4 regions of the Erwinia sp. SLM-02 genome follow, and region 2 is predicted to be linked to each of the others. Evidence: predicted binding sites of a transcription regulator. Region 2 holds the regulator's gene; each other region holds the start of a gene.
What was found. Region 2 encodes CRP, which controls carbon source genes, mostly activating them, when cyclic AMP is high. Its sites were predicted from a motif close to ATGTGANNNNNNTCACAT; they were not measured.

Region 1: a site for CRP is predicted at 1,455-1,472, ahead of azuC (stress response protein AzuC). Genes of this name have one in related genera too.
Region 3: a site for CRP is predicted at 1,208-1,225, ahead of mlc (sugar metabolism global transcriptional regulator Mlc). Genes of this name have one in related genera too.
Region 4: a site for CRP is predicted at 1,490-1,507, ahead of PGH32_RS11785 (YfcZ/YiiS family protein). Genes of this name have one in related genera too.

The regions. Positions count from the first base shown of each region.
Region 1 is NZ_JAQISN010000004.1:199,155-202,280, reverse strand. It holds gene PGH32_RS20150 (Gfo/Idh/MocA family protein) at 1-376, shown strand, start outside; gene PGH32_RS20145 (cysteine hydrolase family protein) at 475-1,002, opposite strand; gene azuC (stress response protein AzuC) at 1,305-1,382, opposite strand; gene PGH32_RS20140 (LysE family translocator) at 1,639-2,271, shown strand; gene PGH32_RS20135 (helix-turn-helix transcriptional regulator) at 2,261-3,031, opposite strand; gene mntP (manganese efflux pump MntP) at 3,067-3,126, opposite strand, start outside.
Region 2 is NZ_JAQISN010000004.1:410,651-413,776, forward strand. It holds gene PGH32_RS21040 (YccS/YhfK family putative transporter) at 1-1,001, opposite strand, end outside; gene crp (cAMP-activated global transcriptional regulator CRP) at 1,061-1,693, opposite strand; gene PGH32_RS21050 (amidohydrolase) at 2,242-3,126, shown strand, end outside.
Region 3 is NZ_JAQISN010000001.1:1,459,106-1,462,231, reverse strand. It holds gene mlc (sugar metabolism global transcriptional regulator Mlc) at 1-1,116, opposite strand, end outside; gene PGH32_RS06770 (LysR family transcriptional regulator) at 1,259-2,149, opposite strand; gene PGH32_RS06765 (MFS transporter) at 2,253-3,126, shown strand, end outside.
Region 4 is NZ_JAQISN010000001.1:2,555,448-2,558,573, reverse strand. It holds gene fadL (long-chain fatty acid transporter FadL) at 1-1,244, opposite strand, end outside; gene PGH32_RS11785 (YfcZ/YiiS family protein) at 1,617-1,913, shown strand; gene fadI (acetyl-CoA C-acyltransferase FadI) at 2,090-3,126, shown strand, end outside.

The DNA.
Region 1 (3,126 bases), 210 kb from region 2:
ATCGATGCACGGGCAGAAGATCCGCGTGATCGGATCGAAAGCCAGCCTGGAGTGGTGGGACGAGCAGCCAAACCAGCTGCGCTACGAAGTGCAGGGTGAGCCGGTGCAGATTCTGGAACGCGGTATGGGCTACCTCGCGCCGCGCGCGCTGGAAGAGGACCGCATCGGCGGCGGCCACCCGGAAGGGCTGTTCGAAGCCTGGTCTAACCTCTACCGCCGCTTCGCGGTGGCGATGGATGCCAGCGATCGCGGCGATAAAGCGCTGCTGGAGAACTTCTGGTATCCGGACGTTCACGCCGGCGTGACGGGCGTGCAGTGGGTGGAGCGCTGCGTTGAGTCCGCCGACGCGGGCGCGACCTGGGTTGATTTCGAGTAATCGCTAACGGACTGGAAACCCGATCTAAGCGGAGCGAGTTTCCAGCTTTGTTGCCTGAAGGGGCAGCCATCGTTGATGGCTGCCCCTTTTGCTTTGCGTTAAAAGCTCACCTGGTCCGTTGCCAACAAGGTGACAAACGGCCCCGCCAGCGTGGCGTTGTGATGGGCAACGATCTGCGCCGCACCGAGTACCGCATTATCTGTGGTGCTGTGCGCATCGCTGACCAGCACCACCTCAAATCCCAGATCCGCCGCCGCCCGGCAGGTGGTATCCACGCAGTAGTCGGTTTTCATGCCCGCAATCACCAGCCGCTTCACCTGCGCCTGCTGCAGTTCAGCCAGCAGCGGCGTATTCAAGAAACAATTCGGGCGGGTTTTATTGAAATACCTGTCGCCAGCCTCCAGCGGCAGCTCATCCGCCAGCTGCCAGAACCGGCTGCCGACCGCAATCGGCGAACCTTCCGGCCCGGTATGCCGGGCAAAAAATATCGGTTTCTGTGCCGCGCGGGCAGCATGGATCAGCCGAATGGTGTTGGCAATCAGCTCATCTTTCTGGTGAGGGGGCTGTGGGGCATGCAGCAGACCTGCCTGCATATCGATCACTAACAGCGCGGATGCATCGGACATGATATTTCTCCTTGATTACCGTTAACCGGCCACGACGGAGAAACACTCAGCCCCGTCGGAAACCGGCGGGACGAAGCGGATGTGCTATTTCTCAGGCACGCAAACCGACCCCGACCCGCCAGAAGCGGTCGTGGTTGTGGTGGTCGCGGTGAGGAACAGCCGGGTCATTTTCATAACCCACAGAATTGCATATCACCGTGCCGCTGGCACGTTTTTTTTGCAACAGTCAGGAAAGCGGGAATAAGTGATAACCATCGGTCCAGTCCCTGACCGCGGTTATCGAGGGTGTAAACTTGGCGGGTTTAGCGAACCGCGCCCGGCGGAACGTGTTTGAAGGTATTCACATAAGAGCGAAACACGTTGCGGAAGAATTTTTTCATGATTGCCTGTGACAAATATTGTTGAAAAATACACCGCAAATTATAACGAACGGTGTTTTTCCAGGCAAGATTTTTTGAACCAGATCACAAAAACAGACCATTTATCGCCAAAAACAGTGAGGAGTGCTGCAAAACATCATTCTGCCGTCCGGTGACTTTTATTCCCCCTTGAGCCAGAACGCTGCGCAATTTTTTCCAATATTTTAACCCTATGCGGACCGATAATGCCGATATTGTGCTTAACGGATGCCCTGCCATGCCCTTTTATAATGGTTTTTTACTGAGTCTTTCCCTGTGCCTGGATATCGGCATCGCCAATATCGCCATCATAACCCTGGCGATGCAGCGCGGTTATTTTCACGGCCTGTGGCTGGGGATCGGCACCTGTGTGGGCGATCTGATCTATGCGATCCTCGCCATGGCCGGCATGGCGGTGCTGCTCCAGTTCACCACCGTGCGCTGGGTATTGTGGATCGGCGGCTCGCTGATCCTGCTGTGGTTTGCCTGGAAAATGGTGCTGAGCGCGCTGCGTCCGGTGCCGGAACTCAGCGCGGGCGATGTCGGGCAGGCGCTGAGCATCCGGCAGAACTTCCTGCGCGGTATCTTCCTCGCCGTCTCCTCGCCCACCGCAATCCTGTGGTTTGCCGCCGTAGGCGGCGCGCTGATTTCACGCATGGGCACCGGCAGCCCGGCCGCTTCGGCCTGGTTCCTGTCGGGATTTTTCCTCGCGGGCGTGGTGTGGACGGTGGTCCTCTGTACGATTGGCAGCCTCGGCGGCCGTATGCTGGGCAATAAAATGCTGCGCTGGTCCTATATCGCCTCGGCGGTGATTTTCTGCTACTTCGCCGGCTACGTGATTATCTCCGGCTATCGTGAATTTATCGGCTGATAATACGCAGATAGTGATGCGGCGTGATGCCCATCATCTTGCGGAAGCTGTTGATAAAGTGGCTCTGATCGTAGAAACCAAGCCGGTGCGCCACGTCCAGCGTGCTGTGCCGGTGGCGCAGCAGGTTGCGCGCCGCCGCGAGGCGTAATTGCATATGATACTGCAGCGGCGCCACGCCCATCTCCTGACGAAACTGGCGGACAAAGTGATATTTGCTCAGCCCGCTCGCCGCCGCCAGGCCGTCCAGGGTCAGTTTTTCCGTCAGATTATCCCGCATGCAGTCCAGCGCCCTGCCAATCGCTTCCGGTGCCGCCGCCATCTCTTCGTCGCTGCCGTGCTGTAACAGGCAGTGGGTCAGCCACAGCAGGTTTTGCTGCTGGATCCGATCGTCGGTGGGAGAACGAACGTAGTCGCAGATCGCCGCAAACAGCTGCGGATCGCGCAGCACGCCTTCGCGCAGGATCGGCAGTGGGCGATCCGCAAGATCCGCAAAAACACCGGCAGGGAGATGAACGCTGAAAAACTCTACCGGCGTGTCGCCAAATCGCGAAGCCTGCAGCGTTTCAGGGTTATAAATGGTGATATCACCAGCGAGGACCGGCAGGGTGCGGCCATTCAGCGTGAGCTGTTCAACGCCGCTGAGATTGGCGCTGATAACATATTCTTCATGGGTGTGCAGCGGAAAAGCCGCGTTGCTGGCGGTGAGGTGCGAGCACTCAATATTATTCCGGGTGTTCCAGTCTACTACCGATAATGCCATAGCCGCCCCGTGCAAGTGACCGGGCGTGCCCCTGCTTATTTGCCCAGATGTTCGAACAAAATACTACAGCCGATGCCGATCAGCACTACGCCACC
Region 2 (3,126 bases):
AGCGGTCGCTGGGTGCGGAGCACGCGGGCGATACGGCTGAAGTGGTAATAACAGAAATTGCCCACCGGATTGTCTTTGTTCTGCCGGGATATTTTTTCCAGCGCCTGCAGCGGTTTGTCCATGGTGAAACGTTCAGGATAGCGATGATAGAGAATGTCATCGGCCAGCACCCGCAGCCTGGCGGCAATGGTCTGTGCGTTCCAGCGGATCACCGCCTCGGCGTGGCTTTGCTCCACCAGTTTCTGAACTTCTTCCGGCTGATGCAGGCTGACCGAAATATGCTCCTGCAGATCCAGCGCCACCTGAAATGCACGCGTCAGCCGCTGGTAGTGGTTATCCTGGCTGGCGGACAGCATATACATCTGCTGATAACAGGTATTAATCAGGTCAACCGCTTTTTGCTGGCGAGCCAGCAGCGGCGGAAGCGCGGTCTGCGGATCGGTCAGCCGGGTCAGCAGCGTATATTTTGCCTCGCAGTAGTCGGCCAGTTCGCGGTAGAGCAGGCTTAGCGTTTCCCGCATCGGCTGCTCTTTCCACAGCCGGAACCACAGCCAGTTGAACAGGCCGTACCAAATGGTGCCGAGAATATAGAGCAGCGGGGGCTGCCAGAGGGGGACTCTGCCGGCAAGGCTGAGGGTGAAAATGGCGGCAATTAACGAAGCGGGAAGCAGCCGACCGTGCAGCGGACTGATTTCCGCAGTGACGCCCAGCAACAGAGCCATCACCAGCATAATGATCGGCAACGGCACCCCTTTTTCGCCCGCATACAGGATCAGAAAGCTACAGAAGGCAAACAGGCTGCCACCAATAATCAGGCGTTTAAAAAAGCGTTTATGGGGGGTATCAAGACCGGCGTTGTTGCAGCAGGCGGGAACTAACGAGAAGAGTAAACCCTGTCTGAGATCGCCCAGCAGCCAGCCAATGGCTATCGGCAGGCACAGCACCAACGTTTGCCGCAGTGCATAGTTGACTTCAGGGTGATAAATGATTCTCCGCCACATGCCTAACACCACATAAAAAAGGGCGCGACCAGGCTGTCGCGCCCCAGAGTCAGAACCGCTTAGCGCGTACCGTAAACCACGATAGTTTTACCGTGCGCGGAAATCAGGTTTTGATCTTCCAGCATTTTCAAAATACGGCCCACGGTTTCACGAGAACAGCCCACGATCTGGCCGATCTCCTGACGGGTGATTTTGATCTGCATACCATCCGGGTGGGTCATGGCATCTGGCTGTTTGGCCAGATTCAGCAGCGTTTGTGCAATACGCCCCGTCACATCCAGGAAGGCGAGGTTACCGACCTTCTCAGAGGTGACCTGCAGACGGCGTGCCATCTGCGAAGAAAGACGCATCAGAATGTCAGGGTTAACCTGAATCAGCTGACGGAATTTTTTATAAGAGATTTCAGCTACTTCACAGGCACTTTTTGCGCGCACCCACGCGCTACGTTCCTGGCCTTCTTCGAAAAGACCCAGTTCGCCAATGAAGTCGCCCTGATTGAGGTAGGAAAGAATCATTTCTTTGCCTTCTTCATCCTTGATCAGCACCGCTACTGCGCCTTTGACGATGTAGTAGAGGGTTTCTGCCTTTTCACCCTGATGAATCAGGGTGCTTTTGGATGGATATTTGTGAATATGGCAATGTGACAGGAACCATTCGAGTGTTGGGTCTGTTTGCGGTTTGCCGAGAACCATTCGCTGTTATCCTCTATTGTAATCGTGCCTAAATATACCCTTTTTATCACTCAGGTTGCAGAAATGTTAACTGCTTTTTGAAATATTTCGGGTAAACAGGGACGGAATTCCCTGTCAGGCGCTTCCCATAGGAAAATCAAACGGGCCATACCATTAAGAGTCTGGCTCATCCTGTTGTCCCGTTTTCACCATGCATTGCAATGCCAGAATATTAATACAGCACCGTTTGTAGCACAGCTTGACCTGGCTGTCTCGTGTTGTCTCATGTTGTCTCGCTTCAGCAGGGTGCTAAAAGGCGGAGCGGCCTTTTCTGTTGCGGGTAAAGCGGTGTGCAGGCCTGCCGCGACCTCCCTGATTTGCCTCGTTGCCACGGGGATCACGGTCGATAAACAATCACGCTATGGCACGGTTCGTCACGGAGATGACGCTATTTTATGCTTCTATCACGGTATCCGCGCTACCGGTGTCATGCCGTTCCCTGCTGACGGTGAAGGTCGCCATCGGATGGAGTCATGCTGGAAGCGCCTCTCACCGTTAAAGGAGTAACTATGAAATCTCAAATCGCGTCACTGATTCAGGAAATCACCCCACGAGTGCTGCAATGGCGTCGGCATATTCATCAAAATGCCGAGCTCTCCTTTCATGAGCAAAAGACGGCGGATTATGTTGCCGGTGAGCTCCAGCAGTTTGGCGTATTAACGCTCACCCGCCCTACGCCAAACAGCGTGCTGGCGGAGTTAAAAGGGGCGCGCCCCGGCCCCTGTATCGCGCTGCGTGCCGATATGGATGCCTTGCCGATCCACGAGCTGAACCAGGAGCCTTTTACCTCGCGCAATGACGGGGTCATGCACGCCTGCGGTCATGATTCGCATACGGCCATGCTGATGGGCGCGGCCTGGGCGCTCTGCCAGCTGCAAAAACAGATTGCCGGGACGGTGAAGTTTATTTTTCAACATGCGGAGGAGGTTCCGCCGGGCGGGGCGCAGGAGCTGGTCTCTCTGGGCGTGCTTGACGGAGTTTCGATGATTTTTGGCCTGCACGTGATGCCGGCATTTCCAACCGGTACGGTGAGTTACACCGAAGGTGTTTTCAGCGCGGCCAGTGATAATTTCGATCTGATCCTGCAGGGGAAAGGCTCGCATGCCGCTCTGCCACATACGGCGTGCGATCCCGTGGTGTTAGGGGCCGGGGTAGTCCAGGAGCTGCAGCAAATCGTTTCACGCAGGCTGGATCCTAACGAGGGCGCCGTGCTCAGTATCGCCAGTTTTATGGCCGACGGGGGCTACAACGTTATTCCGGATACGGCGCATCTCAGAGGCACGCTGCGCACGCTGAGTGAAAAAACGCGTACTGAAATCCCAAAAATGATGGAACAGATGCTCGGTGGTATGACCGCGGCGGTCGGGGCGAGCTATAAGCTGGACTGGACGAAG
Region 3 (3,126 bases), on a different contig from region 2:
TACCGACAGCGTGGCGCCGTAGTCGGGCAGCGACTGCTGCTGGATGCAGGCGTCGATGGCCGGGAATAATATCGCGTGTGCGCGGTTAAGCGGGGAGCCGATCAGGATTTTCTGCGGATGAAACAGGTTCACCATAATGGCCAGAATGCGGCCAATGCTGCCGCCGACGCCGGTGATAATATCGCAGGCCAGCTGATCACCGCCGAGCGCCGCGTCGCACAGGGTTTCAATGGACAGCGGCTGATTGTGCAATGAGGAACTCATAGACGCCTGCATCCGCTGGGCGGCAAGCTCCAGCATGTTCTCGGTGCTGGCGACGGTTTCCAGGCAGCCGTGATTGCCGCAGTAGCAGAGTTTTCCCCAGGGATCGACCTGCGTATGGCCGATCTCCACCAGCGTTGCGCCCCCGCCGTGCAGCAGCCGGCCGCCGGTAATCACCCCGGCACCGACGTTATGATCGATAACTACCTGCAGCACATCGCTGGCATCGCGCGAGGCGCCAAACAGCGATTCCGCCATGGTCCAGGCGCAAATATCGTGCTGAATGAAGACCGGCAGCCCGGTTCTCAACTGCAGTTCCGGCCCCAGCGGCATATCATCAACCTGGTAAAACGGCATGCGGTGGACAATGCCGGCCTGACCGTTGACTCTGCCCGGCAGGGTGATCGCGATGGCCGTCAGTCGCTCTAACAGGCTTTGATGGATGACGAAGAACCGATCGATAACATGGATAATACGCTGAAGCAGCGGTTCAGGATCGGCGGGCGGCAGTGCAAACTGCTGTTCTACAACCAGTTTGCTGCTTAAATCCCGCAGGGCGATGGTGATATCGCCTTTGCCGATGCGCACCGAAAGAAAATGCCAGGCTTCCGTATCCAGTACCAGCCCGACGGCGGGACGGCCGCGGCTGCCCGGCTCCTGGAATTCGGTTTCTTTCACCAGATGCGCTTCCAGCATTTCCCTGACAATCTTGGTAATACTGGCGGGGGCCAGCTGCGCCTTTTTTGACAGTTCAATGCGCGAGATAGGGCCAAACCGGTCGATAAGCCGATAGACCGCACCGGCATTGGTCTGTTTGATCTGGTCAATATGACCAGGCTGATTGTCCGCAATCACACCCCAGCTCCCGCTTATTTTCACGCTTCAAAATAAAGCTTACCGCTCATGGTGAAACACTTCGCACACAAGGTCAAATATTTGATTCGATATGTGATTTGCAGCACATAAACCACAGAATAGCGCTCATGTTTTCCACGATTTAGTCGTCGGGGAGCAGCAGTGACATCATTGCGGACATTACTGCCGGACGCTCCCGCAGTCGCGACCAGACCAGCCAGACCTGCGACAGCGCATCCCGTTCCTGCAGGGGGATCCAGACGACGTCCGCCAGCCGAACCCGGCGGAAAGACGCGGGTAAAATTGACACGCCCAGCCCGGTGGAAACCAGGCCGATAATCGTCATCGCTTCGCCCACTTCCTGCGCGATATTCGGCTCAATCTGATAGCGCTGAAGCAGGGTTAAAATCTCCGTATACAGCGCGGTGCCGACCTGGGGATCGAAAAAAACAAACGGCTCTTTCGCCAGTTCGCCCACGCTTATCTCCTCGCGTCCGGCCAGCCGGTGATCGCGGTGAACCAGCGCATACATCGGCTCCTGCAGGATCAGCTGATGGTCCAGCGTCTCCGGTAGCGGCGTGTTGCGCATCACCCCCAGATCCAGCCGCCCGTCAATCAGCGGAGCAAGCTGCTGGCGGGTGTTGATCTCCTGCATTTGCAGGTGGACGGCCGGATAGCGCTGGCGAAAAGTAAACAGCGCGTCGGACACCACGCTGATAAACGGCGCGGAAGACGTAAAACCTATGCGCAGCTCCCCCTCATCGCCGCGATGCAGTCGCGCCGCTTTATCAGCCGCCTGAGCAACGCCCTGCAGAATTAAGCGGGCATCCAGCAGAAACTGCCTTCCGGCGGCCGTCAGGCGCACGCTGCGGTTGGTCCGGGCAAACAGCCTGGCCCCTATTTCCTGTTCAAGGATCTGGATTTGCTGGCTCAGCGGCGGTTGGGAAATATTTAGCCGCTGCGCGGCGCGGCCGAAATGCAGCTCTTCAGCAACGGCAATAAAATAGCGCAGGTGGCGAAGCTCGATATTCATATTTTAAACATATCATTTGAGATAATTAATATATTAGACATCATAATAGGTTTTTCTTATCTTTTCCATGGAGATACCCAGCCCACCCGCTAAGGAACCTGAAGTGAATCGCTCAACGCATGCCGCTACGCTTGAAGAGCCTGCCAGCCGCCTCGCCCCCCGCTATAACCCCGCCAGCGTTTACATCAACCGCGGGTCGCCGCAGTTTATGCGCGTCACGCTGGCTTTGTTTTCCGCCGGGCTGGCCACCTTCGCCCTGCTCTACTGCGTCCAGCCCATTTTGCCGGTGCTGTCTCAGGAGTTTGGCGTTACGCCTGCCAGCAGCAGTATTTCCCTCTCCATCGCGACCGGATTCCTCGCGCTGGGCATGCTGTTCACCGGCCCGCTTTCCGATGCGCTGGGCCGCAAGCCGGTGATGGTGACATCGCTGATGCTGGCGGCGATTTTCTCGCTGCTGTCATCAACGATGACCAGCTGGCACGGCATTCTGGTTATGCGTGCGCTGACCGGTCTGTCGCTCAGCGGCGTGGCGGCGGTGGGAATGACCTATCTCAGCGAGGAGATCAGCCCCACGGTGGTCGCCTTTTCAATGGGGCTGTACATCAGCGGCAACTCCATCGGCGGGATGAGTGGACGCCTGTTCAGCGGCATCATTACCGATTACAGCAGCTGGCGCGTCGCGGTGGCGGTGATTGGCTGTTTCGCACTGGCTTCCGCAGTGATGTTCTGGAAAATTCTGCCGGACTCGCGGCACTTCCGCCCCACGCCCCTGAAACCGCGTACGCTGGCGATTAATTTCCGCCTTCACTGGCGCGACAGCGGGCTGCCTCTGCTGTTCGCAGAAGGTTTTCTGCTGATGGGATCTTTCGTTACGCTGTTTAACTATATTGGCTATCGCCTGCTGGCTCCGCCCTATTCGCTGAGCCAGGCCGTGGTAGGTCTGCTGTCGGTGGTGTATCTCACCGGTTCATGGAGCT
Region 4 (3,126 bases), on a different contig from region 2:
TTACCGGTGGAGTTAAAGGTATAGGGGCCTTCTTTCACCGTGACGTGCTGGCCGTGCATATAGGAAACGCCGACGTCAACCGAGGCATCTTCGTTGAAGGCATAGGATGTACCGGCGCTCAGCCACAGACGGTCCTGGTCAGGGATGGAAATAGAGCGGGTCTGTGCCGGAACCGGGCTGTCATCAAAGGCGATACCGGTACGGAACGTCCAGTGATCGTCATGATAATAGGTGGTACCCAGCGCGATGCGGTAAGCATCTTTAAAGCTCTCATCCTTGTAGAACAGCTGCTGGCCGCTGGTGCCGGTGGCTTTCAGCTCCTGGAACTGGCTCCAGCTGGTGTACGCCAGGCTGTAGTGTACGGCCCACTTCGGTGCCACTTTGTGGAAGCCGGACACTTCCCACATTTCCGGCAGGTTCAGCGTCAGCGCACCCGGAATGGTATTACCATCGGTTCCAAACGGCAGGCCAAGGCCCAGCGCCTGGTTCAGCGGGTTAATCGCGCTGGGGAGGCTGCTGCGGTAGTCACCGTCGAAATCGATTTTCACTTCTGAACGGTAGGTCAGGCCGAAGCGGTTATTGTCATCCACTTCATACAGAATACCGGCGTTCCAGCCGTAGCCCCATTCGTCACCTTTCAGATGCGCGATCTGGGTATTGGCCGGGATCCCCAGCGAACCGAGGGATTCACCGGCGTAGCGTTCAATTTTGGCACGCGCATAAACCGCATCAAACCCCACCCCGAAGCTGAAGTGCTGGTTCAGGCGGTAGGCGGTGCTGAGGTTGAAGTTCATGGTGGTCAGATCGGTTTTACCGGCGTAAGGCCCGGCGGTATAGCTGTCGTTGAACTCGGTCGCCAGGCCGTAGTTAGAGGTGACACTGGCCCCCAACCACCACTGGTCGTTCAGCGGCTGCACATAGTGAATGTTCGGCACCCAGGCGGTAGGAGCGATATTGCTGGCATCCAGACTGTTGCCGCTGGCCGACTGGCCGTCAATATCAACGCCGGGATCGATAAATACTGCGCCGACGGAGAACATCGGGCGATCCATCAGCGCCATGGTTGCAGGGTTACGGCTGGCGGACGCGGCGGTATCGCCCATCGCACCTTCGCCGGAGTAAGCACGGCCTAAACCAATAGAGGAAAATTCATTCAGCTGAAAGCCAGCCGCAAACACATTTGAAGAAACAAGGGCCACTGCCACGGCAAGTGTAGATTTCGTAAACAGGTTTTTATGGTTCATAACCACAACCTCATTAGATTTTATTAAACTCTGTTACCTGAAGTAACAAGGGATCGCGGATTGTAGGGACTGACTGACGGGCAACAAATCAGACCAGTGGCCCAAGTATAGGTCCGACCTGTACAGATGTTGCAATAATGTTTTCGACTTATTTCCAAAATGATGCAAGAAAAGAGATCTGCCTAACAAAAACTTACAGGCTGAAATTTCGCACATCGCTTCAGATTGCGGTGGATCAAATATTAGTGTGATTTTCATCACTTAACGGCCTCATTTCGCGCACCTGCTGGAGCCAGAAAAGCGTCAGGCGTAAAATGGATTTAGTCTTAAATTAACCCGCCGCTCTCCTGTAGCGGCAAGCCGGAGGATGAAATGACCGATGCGATTAACCGCTGCAGTGCCAGCGAAACGGCAGCCTGTTGCTGCGTCGATGTGGGCACCGTAATGGATAACACCGACTGTACGGCGACCTACAGCCGTACTTTCACCAGCCGTAGCGAAGCTGAAGCGATGCTTGCGTCGCTGTCGGCGAAAGCGCGTGAGGTTGAGTCCGATCCCTGCGTAATTGAGAGTGCATTGACCGAAACGCCGGAAGGGGTGGTGCTCGACTGCAGCTTTACCTTCTGTTGCCAGGCCGAAACGCTGATCTTCCAGCTTGGTTTGCGCTAATCTTCCTGCCCGTCCGTGCTGACAGGCTGTGGGGAGTGCCATGCTCCCCATAAACCGTGTTTTCTCTCGCATTTTTTTCTTCCCGTCGTAGCGCCCCGTCTTATTCTGGTTAACACTGAGGAGGTCAGACCTCTTTGGCAGTGATGCCGTCCTTCGACACTAAACAGGTGATAACCATGAGCAAAGCGCTACCTTTGCTGACGCGCCAGGGCGACCGTATCGCCATTACTCACGGACTGCGCACGCCCTTCGCTAAGCAGGCAACGGCCTTCCACGGCATCCCTGCGCTGGAGCTGGGAAGAATGGTGGTCAGCGAACTGCTGGCCCGCAGTGAAATTCCCGCCGAGGTGATTGAACAGCTGGTATTCGGTCAGGTGGTGCAGATGCCGGAAGCGCCGAACATTGCCAGGGAAATCGTGCTGGCCAGCGGGTTGAGCGTCCATACCGATGCGTACAGCGTCAGCCGCGCCTGCGCCACCAGTTTTCAGGCGGTGGCGAACGTGGCGGAAAGCCTGATGGCGGGCAGCATTCAGGCGGGGATTGCCGGCGGCGCGGACTCGTCCTCGGTACTGCCGATTGGCGTCAGCCGCAAGCTGGCAAGAACGCTGGTGGATCTCAACAAGGCGCGTACCCTGTCGCAAAAACTTAAACTGTTCAGCCAGCTTCGCCCGCGCGATCTTCTCCCGGTGCCGCCGGCAGTCGCTGAGTACTCCACCGGGCTGCGAATGGGGGATACCGCCGAACAGATGGCAAAAAGTCACGGCATCAGCCGCGAGCAGCAGGACGCGCTGGCGCATCGCTCCCATCAGCGCGCGGCCCGTGCCTGGCAGCAGGGTCTGCTGAATCAGGAGGTGATGACCGCTTTTGTGCCGCCGTGGCGCGCCGCGCTGGAGCAGGACAATAACGTTCGCCCTGACTCAAAGCCGGAAGACTATGCGCGCCTGCGACCGGCGTTCGATCGCCGCCACGGTACGGTGACCGCCGCCAACAGCACGCCGCTCACCGACGGCGCGGCGGCGGTGATCCTGATGACCGAATCCCGCGCCCGCGAACTCGGCATTACCCCGCTGGGCTATCTGCGCAGCTATGCCTTTACCGCGATTGGCGTGCGTGAGGATATGCTGCTCGGTCCGGCGTGGTCTTCACCGCTGGCGCTGGAGCGGGCGGGCATTACCCTCAGCGATTTGACGCTGATCGACATGCATGAGGCGTT